DNA from 4 places in the Blautia acetigignens genome. Region 1 is predicted to be linked to each of the others. Evidence: predicted binding sites of a transcription regulator. Region 1 holds the regulator's gene; each other region holds the start of a gene.
What was found. The regulator Rex, encoded in region 1, represses fermentation and respiration genes when NADH is low (regulators of the CRP and FNR family bind a similar motif). The targets are predictions, from matches to a motif close to ATTGTTAANTANTTAACAAT.
Positions count from the first base shown of each region.

Region 2: OCV70_RS02040 (L-lactate dehydrogenase) is a predicted target of Rex. The motif match lies at 1,490-1,509, and genes of this name have one in related genera.
Region 3: OCV70_RS09930 (iron-sulfur cluster assembly scaffold protein) is a predicted target of Rex. The motif match lies at 1,606-1,625, and genes of this name have one in related genera.
Region 4: pflB (formate C-acetyltransferase) is a predicted target of Rex. The motif match lies at 2,417-2,436, and genes of this name have one in related genera.

Region 1 covers NZ_JAOQJM010000004.1:136,383-140,598, forward strand. Annotated here, with positions in the region: gene OCV70_RS07200 (NAD(P)H-hydrate dehydratase) at 1-1,291, opposite strand, end outside; gene OCV70_RS07205 (redox-sensing transcriptional repressor Rex) at 1,412-2,059, opposite strand; gene OCV70_RS07210 (hypothetical protein) at 2,314-2,682, opposite strand; gene OCV70_RS07215 (ATP-binding protein) at 2,815-4,216, opposite strand, start outside.
Region 2 covers NZ_JAOQJM010000001.1:440,094-444,309, reverse strand. Annotated here, with positions in the region: gene pepT (peptidase T) at 1-892, shown strand, start outside; gene OCV70_RS02040 (L-lactate dehydrogenase) at 1,616-2,563, shown strand; partial or broken gene OCV70_RS19535 (DUF6783 domain-containing protein) at 2,511-2,693, opposite strand; partial or broken gene OCV70_RS19530 (DUF6783 domain-containing protein) at 2,631-2,900, shown strand; gene OCV70_RS02035 (CoB--CoM heterodisulfide reductase iron-sulfur subunit B family protein) at 2,897-3,691, shown strand; gene OCV70_RS02030 (4Fe-4S dicluster domain-containing protein) at 3,691-4,092, shown strand; gene OCV70_RS02025 (CoB--CoM heterodisulfide reductase iron-sulfur subunit A family protein) at 4,100-4,216, shown strand, end outside.
Region 3 covers NZ_JAOQJM010000006.1:199,497-203,712, forward strand. Annotated here, with positions in the region: gene OCV70_RS09920 (acyltransferase) at 1-482, shown strand, start outside; gene OCV70_RS09925 (TraX family protein) at 703-1,446, opposite strand; gene OCV70_RS09930 (iron-sulfur cluster assembly scaffold protein) at 1,659-2,351, shown strand; gene OCV70_RS09935 (GGGtGRT protein) at 2,379-3,389, shown strand; gene ybaK (Cys-tRNA(Pro) deacylase) at 3,564-4,049, shown strand; gene OCV70_RS09945 (hypothetical protein) at 4,194-4,216, shown strand, end outside.
Region 4 covers NZ_JAOQJM010000001.1:400,584-404,799, reverse strand. Annotated here, with positions in the region: gene OCV70_RS01870 (heavy metal translocating P-type ATPase) at 1-1,416, shown strand, start outside; gene OCV70_RS01865 (LysR substrate-binding domain-containing protein) at 1,423-1,617, opposite strand; gene OCV70_RS01860 (LysR family transcriptional regulator) at 1,566-2,063, opposite strand; gene pflB (formate C-acetyltransferase) at 2,486-4,216, shown strand, end outside.

The DNA of each region.
Region 1 (4,216 bases):
ACAGGTGTTCTTCCTGGTCTGCGATTACGGTGCAGGCATCTTTCAGCACACAGGCGCCCCCGCTTCTGTCTGCAAATTCAAAGGCCGCGGCTGCCGGATCCTCTTTCAAATGAGAAATGCTGCTGCCTGTCAGACGGCTCATCTCTCCCATATGCGGGGTCAGAATTGTATTTTCATTTATAAATTCCTGCCATTCCGGATGCTCAGCCAGAAGGTTCAGCCCGTCCGCATCTATGACTACAGGCTTTTTCGCTGCCGCCCCGTTTTTCAAAAACCAGAGCATTCGCTCTCTGCCCACTCCGTCTGTTCCAAGTCCCGGGCCGATCACCAGCACATCGCACCAGCTTAGGTTCTTTTGGTTGGCTTCCTCGTTAAATTCACAGGTTACCATTGCCTCGGGAAGAAGGGTCTGAAGGGGAACGCGGTTCTCCTCCACGGTCTGGATCTTCACCATTCCTGCTCCGCCATGAAGGGCTGCGCTGGCACTTAGGCAGGCGGCGCCGCACATTCCAGGGGAGCCTGCGATAAGGAGGACTTTCCCGAAGGTTCCTTTATTTCCCCAGGGGGCTCTTAAAGGAAGCTCTGCCAGGTCTGTCTGCTCCATGTGACAGGCTGCTTTTTCTGCAATCTGGATGCCTTTCGGGTCCCGGTCGTAAATTCCAATGTCTGCTGTCACAACCTTTCCCGCGTACATTCTTCCTGGGTAAAGGCACAGTCCCCGTTTCCGGTATGCAAAGGTTACCGTCATGTCTGCCTTAAAAGCCACGCCGAGAATGGCTCCTGTATCACCATGGATGCCAGACGGAATGTCCACTGCCACCTTGCAGGCTTCTGCCTGATTCATGCAGTCGATGATTTCTCTGTATTTTCCCGCAATTTCCCGGGAAAGCCCCACGCCGAAAATCCCGTCTGCTATAACAGTATATTCACTCCATACCGGGTTATTCGTTACCGGCACCTGATAGCTGGCGGCAATTTCCCACTGGCGTCTGGTTTCTTCGGTCATTTTGTCCGGATTTCCTGCAAGAAAAATCTCCGTATGGATCCCGGATAAGTGAAGCAGCCTTGCAATGGCAATGCCGTCGCCGCCGTTGTTGCCGGAACCGCAGACTGCCAGGACACGTTCATGCTGCCAGCTGCCATCGGGATTTTTCCCCAGAAGGTACTTCACGATTTCATCTCTGACAGCCAGGGCTGCGCGCTCCATCAGCACCAGTGACGGTACGTGCATGCTGTGAATGGTTTCATGGTCCAGAAGCTTCATCTGGCTGCAGGTCACAACTTTTTTCATGATCAGCTCCTCATCTGACGCGTCAGGCAACAAATCATTTCCTTTCGCGTCTATATGCAAAACTGCTGCCCGGTCTCCTGTAAATCTTCCAGTGAGACAAGCAGCAGTCCTCTTTAACTTCTATTTCTCTGTATGTTCATTCCGATACTGGCTTAAATTGTAGGACAAAGCCATCAGACTCTCGGAAAGATGGACATTCTCCACGATTACGTCCTCCGGAGCGTCCAGATCTGTATGTGCGAAATTCCAGATTGCCTTGATTCCGTTCTCAATGAGAATCTTCGCCATCTCCTTGGCCTTGTTCTTGGGAAGTGTCAGAATGGCGATTTCCACCTGATTCTCCTTCATAAATTCCGGAAGCCGGCTGATCATCTGGATCTCAATGCCGCGAACGGAAATTCCTTCCAGAACCGGATTCACGTCAAAGATTCCTACAAGGCGGAATCCTCTTTTCTCAAAATCCCCATAATTGGCAAGTGCCTGTCCCAGATTACCTGCACCCAGAATGATCATGGGATGGATGGTGTCCAGCCCTAAGATCTTGCCGATCTCTGTGTAAAGATATTCTACATTGTATCCGTATCCCTGCTGTCCAAAACCGCCGAAGTTGTTAAGATCCTGACGGATCTGGGATGCAGTTACGTGCATTTTCTTGCTCAGATCATTGGAAGATATACGCTCTACCTTCTCTTCCATCAGTTCCCCCAGATAGCGATAATACCTTGGCAGTCTCTTAACCACTGCCTTTGAGATTTCTTTCGCCTCCAAAATGTTCCCCTCCTTGTTCCCGCTGCCTATACTTTTCCGCGATACACTACGTCAATTATACCGAAATGTTATTTTCTTGTCAATCAAAGTTGTGCAAAATCACAAAACTTTTTGACCACGCAGCACATAATGGTTCCAGCTGCCTTAATGGTCACTGCTTTGTAAGTATCATGCTTTGTATCCCGGTAAAGAACCATGTCCATGCACTCTATCTGTCTGTACCTCTGGGATATCGTATGTGGCAGAAAAAAGAGTCAAAGCTGAAACTGGCTGCTTCTATGGTACGGCGTCTCCAATGCCTTTGTAAGCTCTTCATCCCGTTTTTGGCTATAATGAAGTGCATTTGACAATTCTTCATTCTTCTGCAACAGCATCATCTGCTGCTTTACCCGGTTAAGATCCTCTGTATCACCAGATGCATAACGCATAATTTTCTCACAGATATAATCCTCAAACATCTGCTCATCCGACTCTGGGAAAATGTTTTCACCACTACGCAGCTTCGTATCCTGATGAAGCTTTATGCATTTTCCTGTATCTTCAAAATCAATATACAGAATTTCTATATAATGATTTTTAAGAGCTTTTTCATATATTGCAGACTGAACTGCTTTCTCTAACAACTGAATTTCTCCTACTTTTTTCAATATATTTTATTACTATCGCAACTAAATGATCGAAATCGTCCACTTTTTAGTACCAAATATTCAAGCTCCATTCCATGTTAAATTTTCAATCCATTTTTAACACCTGAATCATCGTTCTATATATTTTGTGATGACAGATATCAGAATCTCCATATCAACTGGCTTGGCCACATGATCATTCATCCCGGCATTCAAAGCAGCCTGTACATCCTCTGCAAATGCATTTGCCGTCATTGCAATAATAGGTATTTTCTTTCCGTCCGGACGGTCCGGCAGATTTCGGATGGCTTTTGTCGATTCATATCCATTCATTTCCGGCATCATAATATCCATCAAGATCAGATCAAAAGTCCCGGGAGCTGTATTGCAAAACTGTGTCAGAGCAGATTTGCCATCTACAGTCCTGGTTACAACCATCCCTTTTTCTTCCAATAAAACTACTGCTATCTCCGCATTTAAATCATTGTCCTCTGCCAAAAGAACATGCAAACCCTGTAAATCCATATCTTTCCTTAAATTTTCTTCCTTTTCAGTCAATACCTGTTCTGCTATAAGCAGGGGGATTTCTACCGTAAAGGTTGAGCCAATACCTTGTCTGCTGCTGACTTCAATTTTCCCACCCATAAGATTTACATACTGTTTGGCAATGGCCATTCCCAGTCCGGTTCCCTTATAACTGGTTCTTGCTCCATCATTTTCCTGACTGAACTCATCAAATATTCTTGCCTGGAATTCCTCACTCATACCAATTCCGGTATCCGATATACGATAGCGCACGATTATATGGTGCTCATCATTACCCAGACTGTTTTCTGCAATAAATGAAATAGTGCCTCCGTCTTTTGTAAATTTGACTGCATTGCTGATAATGTTGAGCAATACTTCCCTGATTCTGAGTTCATCTGCCATTACATAGGGGTTTTTAAGTTCTTCTCTTGAAACATAAAAATTAAGGTCACGGTTTTCCATATATCCCCTTGCAATCGACAAAACAGTATTTATCATATCCCTGAGATCTACCGGTACTGGTTTATATTCCAGTTTACCACTTTCAATGCGGCTGATATCCAACACATCGTTGATCAGTGTCATCAGATATTCGGAACTCTGCCTGATCTTTTTCAGACAATTCTCCACTTCTTCGTCCGGCTTCCTCTTCAGGGCAATATCTGTAAATCCGACAATTGCATTCATTGGTGTCCTGATGTCATGGGACATATGGTTCAGGAATGTTGTTTTTGCAATATTCGCCGCATTTGCATTCTGTGCTTCTTTCAACGCTTCCATTTGTTTTTTCCTGCTTACGGAAAGGAAATAGACCAGAAGAAGCAGTACAAAAATAATCACAAATGAAATTCCGATAGCGAAGTCGGCATACTCTGCAAGGACATCCTGCAAGGTCATTTTCTTTTCTGAAACGGAATTCTGCGCAAGGACAACGCCATTTAAAATATTGGATGACTGCTCAATTGCTTTATTGATAATGGTAGCTGCTCTTCTGTTTCCTCTC
Region 2 (4,216 bases), on a different contig from region 1:
ATACACCCTTACCCTCAAGGATTTCCCACATCTGGCAGATCTGAAGGGAAGAACCCTGATCACCACTGACGGTACCACTCTTCTCGGCGCAGACGATAAGGCTGGAGTAGCAGAGATCATGACTATGGCAGAGCAGATTATAAAAGAAAACATCCCACATGGAAAAATCTGCATCGGCTTTACCCCGGACGAGGAAGTTGGCCGAGGCGCTGATTTCTTCGATGTAGAAGGCTTCGGAGCTGATTTTGCCTACACCGTAGACGGCGGCGCAGAAAATGAAATCGAGTACGAGAATTTCAACGCGGCAGGCGCCAAGGTAAAGATCAAAGGCTTCTCCGTGCATCCGGGCAGCAGCAAAAATACCATGATCAATGCCGCCCTGGTTGCCATGGAGTTCAACAGCATGCTCCCAGCAGGAGACACTCCGGCAAACACAGAAGAGTATGAAGGCTTTTTCCATCTCTGTGAAATGAGTGGTGACGTATCCGATGCAAGCCTGGATTACATCATCCGCGACCACGACAGCGCCATGTTCGCCTGCCGCCAGGAGATGATGCGTCACATTGCCAAGCTTCTCAACGAGAAATACGGCGAAGGAACCGTCACACTCACCATCAAAGAGCAGTACCGCAATATGAAAGAAAAGATTGAGCCCTGCATGCACCTGATCGACAACGCCAAAAAAGCCGTTCAGGAATCCGGCCTGAATCCCGTAACCGTAGCCATCCGCGGCGGCACCGACGGCGCCCGCCTTTCTTTCATGGGCCTCCCCTGCCCCAACCTGGGCACCGGCGGCTACGCCTTCCACGGCCCCTGCGAACACATCACGATAGAAGGCATGGACTACGCCGTAGAAAACCTGAAGAATATTGTAAAATTATACGCCCTTTAATTCTACCCTTCAGCAGTACTAAATTTTGGGCATCCACGAAAGCCTCTCCGATTGTGCATTAATTATCGGAGGGGCTTTTTTTCAGTGACCAGCACTTTCACAGCTGCTATTCCTAAGCAGGTCATTTCAGGTGCGCCCTTAATGGAGACGAGATCCACTGCTTACGGAGACTTAGACGAGAGGGCTCTCCCGAGCGTCTTAGTCGCAGTTAGCAGTTAGCTTGGCGGAATGTTGCACCGACCTGCGTGGAATCGCAGCTGCGAAAGTGCGTCCGCCCTGAAAAACTCTCCCAACAAAACCACCAAAAATCCCGATGCAATTTTGTACAATGTGTAGAAGCCCCTAAAAAATGATAAAAAATTTCAAAAAAATGTTGTTAAAAGATTGTCATTGTGGTATTTTAAATAAAGCGGAGAAAAACCAATATTTTATGCGGAGACAAAGAGGGAAAAGTCCTTTGTTGAGAAAAAGTTTGCAAAAAAACACAATGTGACATGACTTAACCCAGGAAAACAGGACAAAATAATACTGTGTTTCTGGGTCAGGCCATGTCACAAGGCAGAAAATAAAGTTTTACCCGCTTTTTTTCTAACTGTGATTGTTAAAAAATAAACAAGAAACAAAGGGCAACACACAGGGAAACCTAACGAATCCCACGGAAAAACAACCAAACCCGCTGGAAAAGTTGACACAATCCCACAAACCCCACGAAAGGAGTTTATTATGAGCAGCAAAATTACCATTATCGGAGCTGGAAGCGTCGGCTCCACAATCGCCTACACACTGGCACATGATGAAATCGCTTCCGAAATCGTTCTGATCGACATCAACAAGGAAAAGGTCGAAGGCGAAGTCATGGACATTGAGCAGGGAACCTGCTTCAGAAGTCCTGTATCCCTGGTAGCAGGAGATTACGCAGACGCCAAAGATTCCGACATCGTAATCATCACATCCGGAATTGCCCGTAAACCTGGACAGACACGAATTGAGCTTACTCAGACAAATGTCAACATCCTGAAGAGCATCACTCCTCAGATTGTAAAAGAAGCTCCAAATGCCAAGTACATCATCGTAAGCAATCCGGTAGACATCATGACCTACGTATTTACCAAGATTTCCGGTCTTCCGGAGAATCAGATTATGGGATCCGGAACCATCCTTGACACAGCAAGACTTCGTTACGGACTCTCCGAGCACTTCCAGGTAGCACAGGGAAATATTCACGCTTACGTATTCGGTGAGCACGGCGATACCTCCTTTATCCCGTGGACAGGTGCTTACATTTCCGGTCTCAGCACAGATGAGTACTACGAAGAAATGAAAGCACACGGCAAGGATGTAAAACCTCTGGACAAAGAAGCCATGCTGGAATATGTACAGAAATCCGGCGGAAAAGTTATTGCAAAGAAAGGCGCAACCTTCTACGCAGTATCCGCAACTGTGTGCCAGCTGGTAGGCCTGATCCTGGCTGCTTCTGATTCCCTTGCAACCGTATCCTCCATGCTCCATGGCGAATACGGAATTGAAGATGTGTGCCTGAGTACCCTTACTCTTGTAGGGCCAAACGGAATCCAGGGGAAAGTTCAGATGCGCATGAACAAAGAGGAAGTAGAGCTTCTTAAGAAGAGTGCCAACGCATTAAAAGAAGTAATCGCGCAGATCGAGCTCTAGAGCGTGTTTGAAAAATCATTCCCGCGATCTGCACGCCCCACTTTGCGGTATATTTTGCCCGAATTCAGTTGCCGTAGCCCGCTACGGCGCCCTCATCCGGACAAAATCTCCCACAAATTGTGACGCACATCTTGCAGAAAGCCTTTTTCAAACATGCTCTAAGAACCAGGTTCTTATCATATTTAACTACATCAGCAAGGATACCCCGGCTTCTATCGCGAAAAGCGGTAAGTCGGGTTCCCCTTTGCCTGAACAACCGAAACAGCTGCTGTTTACATTGGCGGGCCTGAAAGAACGCTCCATGTGGACAGTAACAAGAAAGGAACAAGAAGCATGAAGTACAGTTATTATCCAGGATGTACCCTGAAGAATAAGGCAAAAGATCTGGACGCCTATGCCAGAGCTTCTGCGAAAGCACTGGGCTTCGAAATGGAAGAGATCAAGGACTGGCAGTGCTGCGGCGGCGTATATCCCCTGGGCAGCGATGAGATAGCTACCAAGCTTTCTTCCGTCCGTGCTTTAAATGATGCGAAAGAAAAAGGACAGGATCTGATCACAGTCTGTTCAGCCTGTCATCATGTGCTCAAACGTGTGAATGACGACATGAAGAATGTAGAAGACATCCGCACAAGAGCAAATAATTATCTGAAACTGGACGCTCCATACGAAGGAGAGACAAATGTCCTTCATTATCTGGAAGTACTCCGTGACGAAGTAGGATTTGACGAGATCAAAAAGAAAGTGGTTAATCCCTTAAAAGGCAAAAAAATCGGTGCCTACTACGGCTGCCTCCTTTTAAGACCAGGAAAGATCATGGCATTTGACAACCCGGAGAATCCGACTATTATGGAAGATTTCATCCGCGCCCTTGGAGCAGAACCAGTTGTCTATCCATACCGCAATGAGTGCTGCGGCGGTTACATTTCCCTGAAGGAAAAAGATATGGCACAGAACATGTGTGAAAAGATCATGGACAGTGCAAAAGGGTTCGAAGCAGACATGCTGATCACAGCCTGTCCTCTTTGCATGTATAATCTTAGAAAGAACGGAAATGGCGCTCTCCCTGTTTACTATTTTACAGAACTTCTTGCAGAAGCTCTTGGAGTAAAAGAGGAGGTGGCAAAGTAATGGCTTATACATATGGAAATGCGCAGAATGCAGCTGAAAGAATCAAAGAGATTTCAGGAGTAAATCCCCTGAAATGTATGAAATGCGGTAAATGCTCCGCAACCTGTCCTGCATTTAATGAAATGGATATCAAGCCTCACCAGTTTGTAACTTATGTACAGAACGGCAACATAGAAGCGCTTGCACAGTCCAAATCCTTATGGAAATGTCTTTCCTGCTTTGCCTGTGTAGAGCGCTGCCCAAGAGATGTAAAACCAGGAAAACTGATCGATGCTGCAAGACAGCTGGTTGTCCGTGAACGCGGCCAGAACTATCTGGAAGCAGACGAGATTCCGGAACTGATCGACGAGGAAACACCTCAGCAGCTCCTGGTAAGTGCATTCAGAAGATACAGGAGGTGAGAGAAAAGTGCAGAGAATAGGTGTATTCGTATGTCATTGTGGTACCAACATCGCAGCCACAGTTGATGTAAAAAAAGTAGTGGAAATGGCAGCAAAAGAGCCCGGTGTTGTCCATGCAGAAGAC
Region 3 (4,216 bases), on a different contig from region 1:
CTGCAAAGGTTGCACCCACGGCCTTTATTAACGGACCGGCTATTATCGGAAAAAATACAGAGGTTCGTCACTGTGCGTTTATCCGCGGAAATGCCCTTGTGGGAGAAGGCTGCGTAGTGGGAAACTCCACAGAGCTTAAGAATGTAGTGCTTTTTAATAATGTTCAGGTACCCCATTACAACTATGTAGGAGATGCGGTTCTTGGCTATAAATCTCATATGGGAGCAGGATCCATCTGTTCCAACGTGAAATCTGACAAGAAGCTTGTTGTGGTAAAAGACGGTGATGAGAAGATTGAGACCGGACTTAAGAAATTCGGAGCAATGCTGGCAGATCACGTGGAAGTTGGCTGCGGTTCTGTATTAAACCCGGGAACTGTAATCGGAAGAAACACAAACATCTATCCACTTTCCCCGGTACGCGGCTGCGTTCCGGCCAACAGTATTTATAAAAACAAGGACGAGATTGTAACCAAACAGTGAAATCAGATAAATAAAAAATAATCCCGGCAGCTTGCAGTTGATAGGCAGGCTGTCGGGATTGCGTTCAAGCGGATATTCGCAATCCGCTTCGCTACTTGCTCATAACCGAATAACTGCTCCGCAGTTTATCAGAAGGAGCTGCACTCCTCCTGATACAAGCAAGTCCCCACCCACTGCTTATTGCTTTTCGCAACCCCAGCAGGGGACTTACTTGATTCGGTTAAATTCCGAACCACTTTTTGCGTATGATTGTTAATATTGCAATATGAACCGGGTAAAATGCATAGAAGAAATATTTCGCCCATTTTCCTCTTATGAAGCCGCGTTTGCCATTGTACATGTTCAGAGAAATAAAAGCAAAGCATGCCTTCCATTCGTAGATCAGCCAACAGCTTCCGATCAGCGCCTGGGCTGGCTTATACTGGTGCAGCCAGAACATGATCAGCAGAAAAACATAGCCCTTGTAGCCGTAATCTGCCTTCAGGAAATAGGAAACCGCCAGAAGCACCAGCATGCTCATAAGCTGCATGGTTGGATTTTCTTTAAATCGGTTGATAAGGCAGAATGCCAGATAACCAAGGAACAGTGTGAAAAATACATTCTGCTTGTCTGCAAAAAGCAATGTGCCGTTCTGTGCAAAATTCCAGGGAATCTCGGAAATACACGCGAAAATCAGAAGATTTCTTCCATATTTAAAGCGGTCATGGGTATGAAGAAAGCCCTCAACGAGAAGAAAACAGAAGATGGGAAACGCAGCCCTCCCCACATCCCGCATCACCCGGTACAAAGAATAGGAGGTGCTTCCAATCTGAAACCAGGCTCTGGTGACTGGCGGATAATACCGCAGAAGAAAAGAAGCGGTGTGATCAATAAGCATAATCGCCATAGCCAGCACCTTCAGGGCGCTTCCGCTTAAAATTCTGTATTTTTCAGGAATAAATGAAGTGGATGTTTGTAATGTCATGGTGCCTCCGGTAAATGAAATTTATTAGATATTTGAATATTTTAACACGAAACCACAAGCTGCACAAGAGAAGTCCTTTAAACAGTACCGACAACTTTTTCGTAAATTTTGCAAAATATGACTAGACGAATTGAGGATTTTGTGAGAAAATAACACTAGGTTGTTAGGTCTTTAACAACGATTAAGTAATCAACACTGAAAGGAGTCTTAAAATGATTTACACTAAGGAAGTTGAAAACATGTGCCCAGTAGCTAAGGGCGCAAAACATGAGCCAGCTCCGATTCCGGAAGAAGGCCAGTGGGTCCATGCAAAAAAAATTGAAGATATCTCTGGTTTTACACATGGTGTAGGCTGGTGTGCTCCTCAGCAGGGTGCTTGTAAGCTGTCCTTAAATGTTAAGAACGGTGTAATCGAGGAAGCCCTTGTAGAGACAATCGGATGTTCAGGTATGACACATTCTGCAGCTATGGCAGCAGAGGTTCTTCAGGGCAAAACCATTCTTGAGGCTTTAAATACAGACCTTGTCTGTGATGCTATCAATACAGCAATGAGAGAACTGTTCCTTCAGATCGTTTACGGACGTACTCAGAGTGCTTTCTCTGATGACGGTCTTGCTGTAGGTGCAGGTCTTGAGGACCTTGGAAAAGGCCTTCGTTCCCAGGTTGGTACAATGTACGCTACCAAGGAAAAAGGAGTTCGTTATCTGGAAATGGCAGAGGGCTATGTAACAGGTATCGCTCTTGACGAAGACAACGAAGTAATCGGATATCAGTTCGTTTCTCTTGGAAAAATGACTGACTTTATCAAAAAAGGTGATGATCCTAACACCGCATGGGAAAAAGCAAAAGGTCAGTATGGCCGTGTAGCTGATGCTGTTAAGATTATCGACCCGAGACAAGAGTAAGCCACAAGCGAAAGGAGACGAACAGAAATGGCATTATTTGAAGGATATGAGAGAAGAATTGACCAGATCAATTCCGTATTAAACAGCTATGGAATCAGCTCCATCGAAGAAGCTGAGAAAATCACAAAAGACGCTGGTCTTGATGTTTACGAGCAGGTTAAGAAGATTCAGCCGATCTGCTTTGAGAATGCTGCATGGGCTTACTTAGTAGGCGCTGCAATCGCAATCAAAAAAGGCTGCAGAAAAGCTTCTGACGCTGCTGCTGCAATCGGTGAAGGACTTCAGGCTTTCTGTATTCCTGGATCCGTTGCTGACCACAGAAAAGTAGGTCTTGGACATGGTAACCTTGGTAAAATGCTTCTTGAGGAAGAGACAGAGTGCTTCTGCTTCTTAGCCGGACATGAGTCCTTCGCAGCTGCTGAGGGCGCGATCGGTATCGCTGAGAAAGCAAACAAAGTACGTCAGAAACCATTACGTGTTATCCTGAACGGTCTTGGAAAAGACGCTGCTCAGATCATTTCCCGTATTAACGGATTTACATATGTTGAGACAAAGTATGATTACAAAGAAGCAAAATTAAATGTTGTTTATGAGAAGCCATACTCCAACGGACTTCGTGCTACTGTTAAATGCTACGGTGCAGATGACGTTCAGGAAGGTGTTGCTATCATGCATCATGAGAATGTTGGTGTTTCCATTACAGGTAACTCCACTAACCCAACCCGTTTCCAGCATCCGGTTGCAGGTACATACAAGAAAGAATGTATCGAGCAGGGTAAGAAATACTTCTCTGTTGCTTCCGGCGGTGGTACAGGACGTACTCTTCACCCGGACAACATGGCAGCAGGTCCTGCTTCCTATGGTATGACAGATACAATGGGACGTATGCATTCTGACGCACAGTTCGCAGGATCCTCTTCCGTACCGGCTCACGTTGAGATGATGGGTCTTATCGGAATGGGTAACAACCCGATGGTTGGTGCTACTGTTGCTGTAGCTGTTTCCGTTGAGGAAGCTGCTAAGGCTGGTAAGTTCTGATAATTGAATAAGAGGATAAATACTATCTGATAAAACAAAGCACTTTCAACAAAATTGGAGGTGCTTTTGTTTTGTGAATATTCCCAGGCAGTTAAAAGATCATCAAATCGACCTTTTGACACTCATGCCATATTATGATTAGTATGCCAATACACAACAGGAGGTTGACCCAGAATGGCAAAAGAAGCAAAAACAAATGCAATGAGAATGCTTGACAGACAGAAAGTAAAGTATGAAGCACTTAGCTATGAGTGCGATGAATTTATTGACGGAATCCACTGCGCGGACATTACAGGTGCGCCCTATGACCAGTCCTTTAAAACTCTGGTGATGGAGGGCAAAAGCGGCGGATACTATGTCTTTGTAGTCCCCATTGAAAAAGAAGTGGACCGAAAAGCCGCAGCCAAGGCAGTGGGAGAGAAGACGGTAGATATGATCCATGTAAAAGATATCACCAAGATCACCGGCTACGTTCGAGGCGGCTGCAGCCCCATTGGAATGAAGAAGCCGTTTCCCACCGTTTTTGACGCATCCGCAGGCAATTTCCAGGAAATTTATGTGAGCGGCGGAAGAATCGGACTGACCCTGAAAGTTCCGGTAGAAGATCTTCTGAAAGTAACCGGTGGAAAATTAGCCAACATTACAGCCAGGGAAGAGTAATCCCAAGTAATCCCAATTTACAAAAACAGGGAAAGAGTATGCTAGAATATCCATAAATAAAAACGGCAGACACGAAGACGTGTCCGAAAACAACTCTTACCTGTCAATGTAAATAGTCAGCCCGAAGGGCGGCAAGGAGGATTTATGAAAGAAGGAAAAAGAATTAA
Region 4 (4,216 bases), on a different contig from region 1:
GTTGATAAGACAGTGGGAGACGAGGTATCCAGCGGAACGGTCAACCAGTTTGGAGCCTTTGAGATGAAGGCTTCCAAGGTTGGGGAGGACAGCTCCATCCAGCGAATGATCCGTCTGGTCCAATCCGCAGACGCTGGGAAAGCTAAGATTGTAGGGATCGCAGACCGCTGGGCTACCTGGATCGTGGTGATCGCGTTAACTGCGGCAGCTCTTACCTGGCTGATTTCTGGAGAGATTATCCGTGCGGTTACTATTCTGGTTGTATTTTGTCCCTGCGCCCTTGTGCTGGCTACCCCAACCGCTATTATGGCGGCTATCGGAAATGCCACCAAGCATGGCTTCCTGGTACGTGAGGGAGATGCCCTGGAACGGCTTGCAAGGGTAAACGTGATTGCGTTTGATAAAACCGGAACTTTAACATATGGTACACCGAAGGTGGTTGCAGCTGTCAGCAACAGCGAAAATTATAACAATGATGATATTTACAGACTTGCAGCCTGTGCCGAGCAGCTTTCCGAGCATCCCCTTGGAAAAGCAATTGTAAGCTGCTGTAAGAAGGAAGGCATCATACTTTCCGGTGCAGAGGATTTCCAGATGATTCCGGGACAGGGAGTCTGTGCAGTGTCAGAAGGAAAACAGGTTCTGGCGGGAAATCCGAAGCTTTTGAAGGAACATGGCGTGGAAATAAAGACCATTGCCGAAAAGTGTGCAGACACTGAGGATAAAACAGGAGAAAGCAAAGAATTAACAGATGCAAGTTTTTATAGTACTCAAAAAATTCAGAGTAAGGCTAATCCGAAGCAGTACATAGAGCGCGGCTGTACCGTTACTTATGTGGCAATTGACGGTCAGTATGCTGGTTTCATCGCTCTTTCCGATACTCTTCGTGAGGAAAGCACCGGCATGATTGACTCCCTGAACAGCCTTGGCGTTCAGTCGGTCCTTTTAACCGGAGACCATGAAAATGCGGCGAAGACCATCGCATCCCAGCTTCATATTAAGGAAGTCCGTGCCAACTGTCTCCCGGAAGACAAGTTGAAATACATTGATGGTTATCAGCAGGAAAACAAAATGGTCTGTATGATCGGCGACGGAATCAACGACGCCCCGGCTCTGAAGCGTGCAGAAGTGGGAATTGCCATGGGCGGCGTGGGAAGCGACATCGCAGTAGACGCAGCCGACATTGCCCTTGTAGACGATGAAGTAAAAGAGCTTCCCCATCTCATTGCTCTTTCCAAGCGCATGATGACTACCATCAAACTGAACATGACCTTTTCTATGACCTTGAACTTTATTGCAATCGTCCTTGCCATCACCGGAATCCTGAACCCCATCGTAGGTGCCCTCGTCCACAACGCAGGTTCCGTATTGGTAATCACAAATTCAGCATTCTTATTAAAATGGAGGAAAAAATAATGACAATCAAAGTAATCGGAGAAGCATTTCCATGTAGGGAACCACTGCAATCCCAAATCCATGGGCCACAAGTCCGGCAATTACGCTGTCCTCCTCCGTCTCGTAGGCAATCTGGAGCTCCTGGCCGATCTGGCGCAACAGGCCGTCAACTACAGAACGAAGACCGGAGCCTTTGGCAAAATAAACCTGTGGATAAGGAATGGTCTGGGCAAGGTCAATGGTGTGAAACTGCGCCAGAGAGGCGAAAACAAGGTCAAAACGCCTTGCGCAAAGCCCGTCAAGCAGCTGTCCGGTGATGCCTGTATTGAATGTAAAACGGATATTTTCTCAGGATACTGCTTCAGAAATCGTTCTGCAAGCCCGGGAACAAAGTCTTCTCCCAGGGTACAGAGAAGCCCCAGACGAATCAGTCCTTCTCCTCGTCCCACACGCTGAAGGGCGTCCACTCCATTGTCCAGTGTCATAAGAGTCTGCTGTGCACAGGCCAGAAATTGTTCCCCATAATGGGTAAGCACAATGCTTTTTCCCACCTTCTCAAAAAGGGGAACTCCAAGCTCAGCTTCCATCTGTGAAATGGCGTGACTGAGGCTTGGCTGTGCAATGCAAAGATGTTCTGCCGCCCGTGTATAGTGCAGCGTTTGTGCCAATTTTGCAAAATATCGTAAATGTAGCAAATTCATATTCAATTCCATCAATTATTCTTTCAATTTTAAAGGAACTATATAAAAGGGACTTTTGTCCCAAATAAAAGGCATTGATGTAAGGGGCAAAGGACTTTTGCCCCTTGGATTATGTTGATAAAAATTATCAAAGGTATTGCTGAGAATATTTATCAGAATCCATTGGAATCATATGGAAAGAGAGCGCATGCGGGGCATTTGGAAAGTCTGAAATATAGGACTCATGTCCTGCAAATTCCATATTTTTACATTCAAATTGTATTTTATTAAAAGCATGTTCCAAACCGATTGACGGGGAAAAAACAATACCGTATACTACAATCGTTAAACCAATAACAATTCTTCAATATACGCGGAGAACTACAAAATAGAAAGAAAGAGGTACAAGAATGAAAGATTTTGCACAGTGGGAAGGCTTCAGCGGAAGCCGTTGGAAAGAACAGATCAACGTTCGTGATTTTATCCGTCACAATTATACCCCTTATGACGGAGATGATTCCTTCCTGGAAGGCCCGACCGAGGCTACAGACAAGCTGTGGGGAAAGCTGCAGGAGCTGCAGAAAGCAGAGCGTGCCAATAATGGTGTGCTCGACATGGAAACTAAGGTTGTTACAGGCCTGACTGCATATGGACCTGGATACATTGACGAAGATCTGAAGGATCTTGAGAAAGTAGTAGGACTTCAGACAGATAAGCCTCTGAAGCGTGCATTTATGCCATACGGTGGAATTAAGATGGCAGAGAAAGCATGCGAGATGTATGGCTATAAAGTAGATCCGCAGATTCATGATATGTTTACAAAATATGAATTCAAAACACATAACCAGGGTGTTTTTGATATCTATACACCAGAGATGAAAAAAGCACGTCACAGCCATATCCTTACCGGACTTCCGGATACCTATGGACGTGGACGTATTGTAGGTGATTACAGACGTGTGGCTCTGTATGGTATTGATGCTCTGATCGAAGGCAAGGAGAAAGACTTTGCAGCATGCGACCGCCAGGGTATGAGACGCTATGATTTCCAGCTTCGTGAGGAAATTGCAGATCAGATCCGTGCCCTTAAGGGAATGAAAGCAATGGCTGAAATTTATGGCTATGATATTTCACAGCCAGCAAAAAATGCACATGAAGCATTCCAGTGGCTGTACTTTGGATATCTTGCAGCAATCAAGACACAGAATGGTGCTGCGATGAGTGTTGGACGTATCTCCACATTCCTTGATATCTATATTGAAAGAGACCTTAAGAACGGTGTTATCACTGAGAAGGAAGCTCAGGAGCTTGTTGACCACATGGTAATGAAATTCCGTATGGTTAAATTCGCAAGAATCGAGTCCTACAACCAGCTGTTCTCCGGAGACCCGGTATGGGCTACTCTTGAGGTTGGTGGTATCGGTGTTGACGGACGCCATATGATTACCAAGAATGACTATCGTTTCTTGCATACTCTTGAGGACATGGGACCGGCTCCGGAGCCAAACCTGACGGTTCTTTATTCTTCCAGGCTGCCGGAGAACTTCAAGAAATATGCTGCTAATATTTCTGTTAAAACAAGTTCCGTACAGTATGAGAACGATGATGTTATGCGTCCGGTTTGGGGCGATGACTATTCAATCTGCTGCTGTGTATCTGCTACAGAGACTGGTAAGGAAATGCAGTTCTTCGGAGCTCGTGCAAACCTTGCAAAATGCCTTCTTTACGCAATCAACGGCGGTGTGGATGAGAAGCTGAAAATGCAGGTAGGACCGGAGTACAAGCCGATTACTTCCGAGTACCTTGATTATGATGAGGTTATGCAGAAATATGACCAGATGATGGATTGGCTGGCTCATCTGTATGTAGGAACTCTGAACATGATCCACTACATGCATGACAAATATTACTATGAAGCAGCTGAGATGGCTCTGATTGATACAAAGGTTGACCGTTCTTTCGCAACCGGTATCGCCGGATTCTCTCATGTAGTAGACTCCCTGTCTGCTATTAAATATGCAAAAGTAAGAGCAATTCGTGATGAAGACGGAATTACTACAGACTTCCAGGTTGAGGGTGACTTCCCACGTTATGGTAATGATGACGACAGAGCTGACAGCATTGCGAAAGAACTGCTTTCT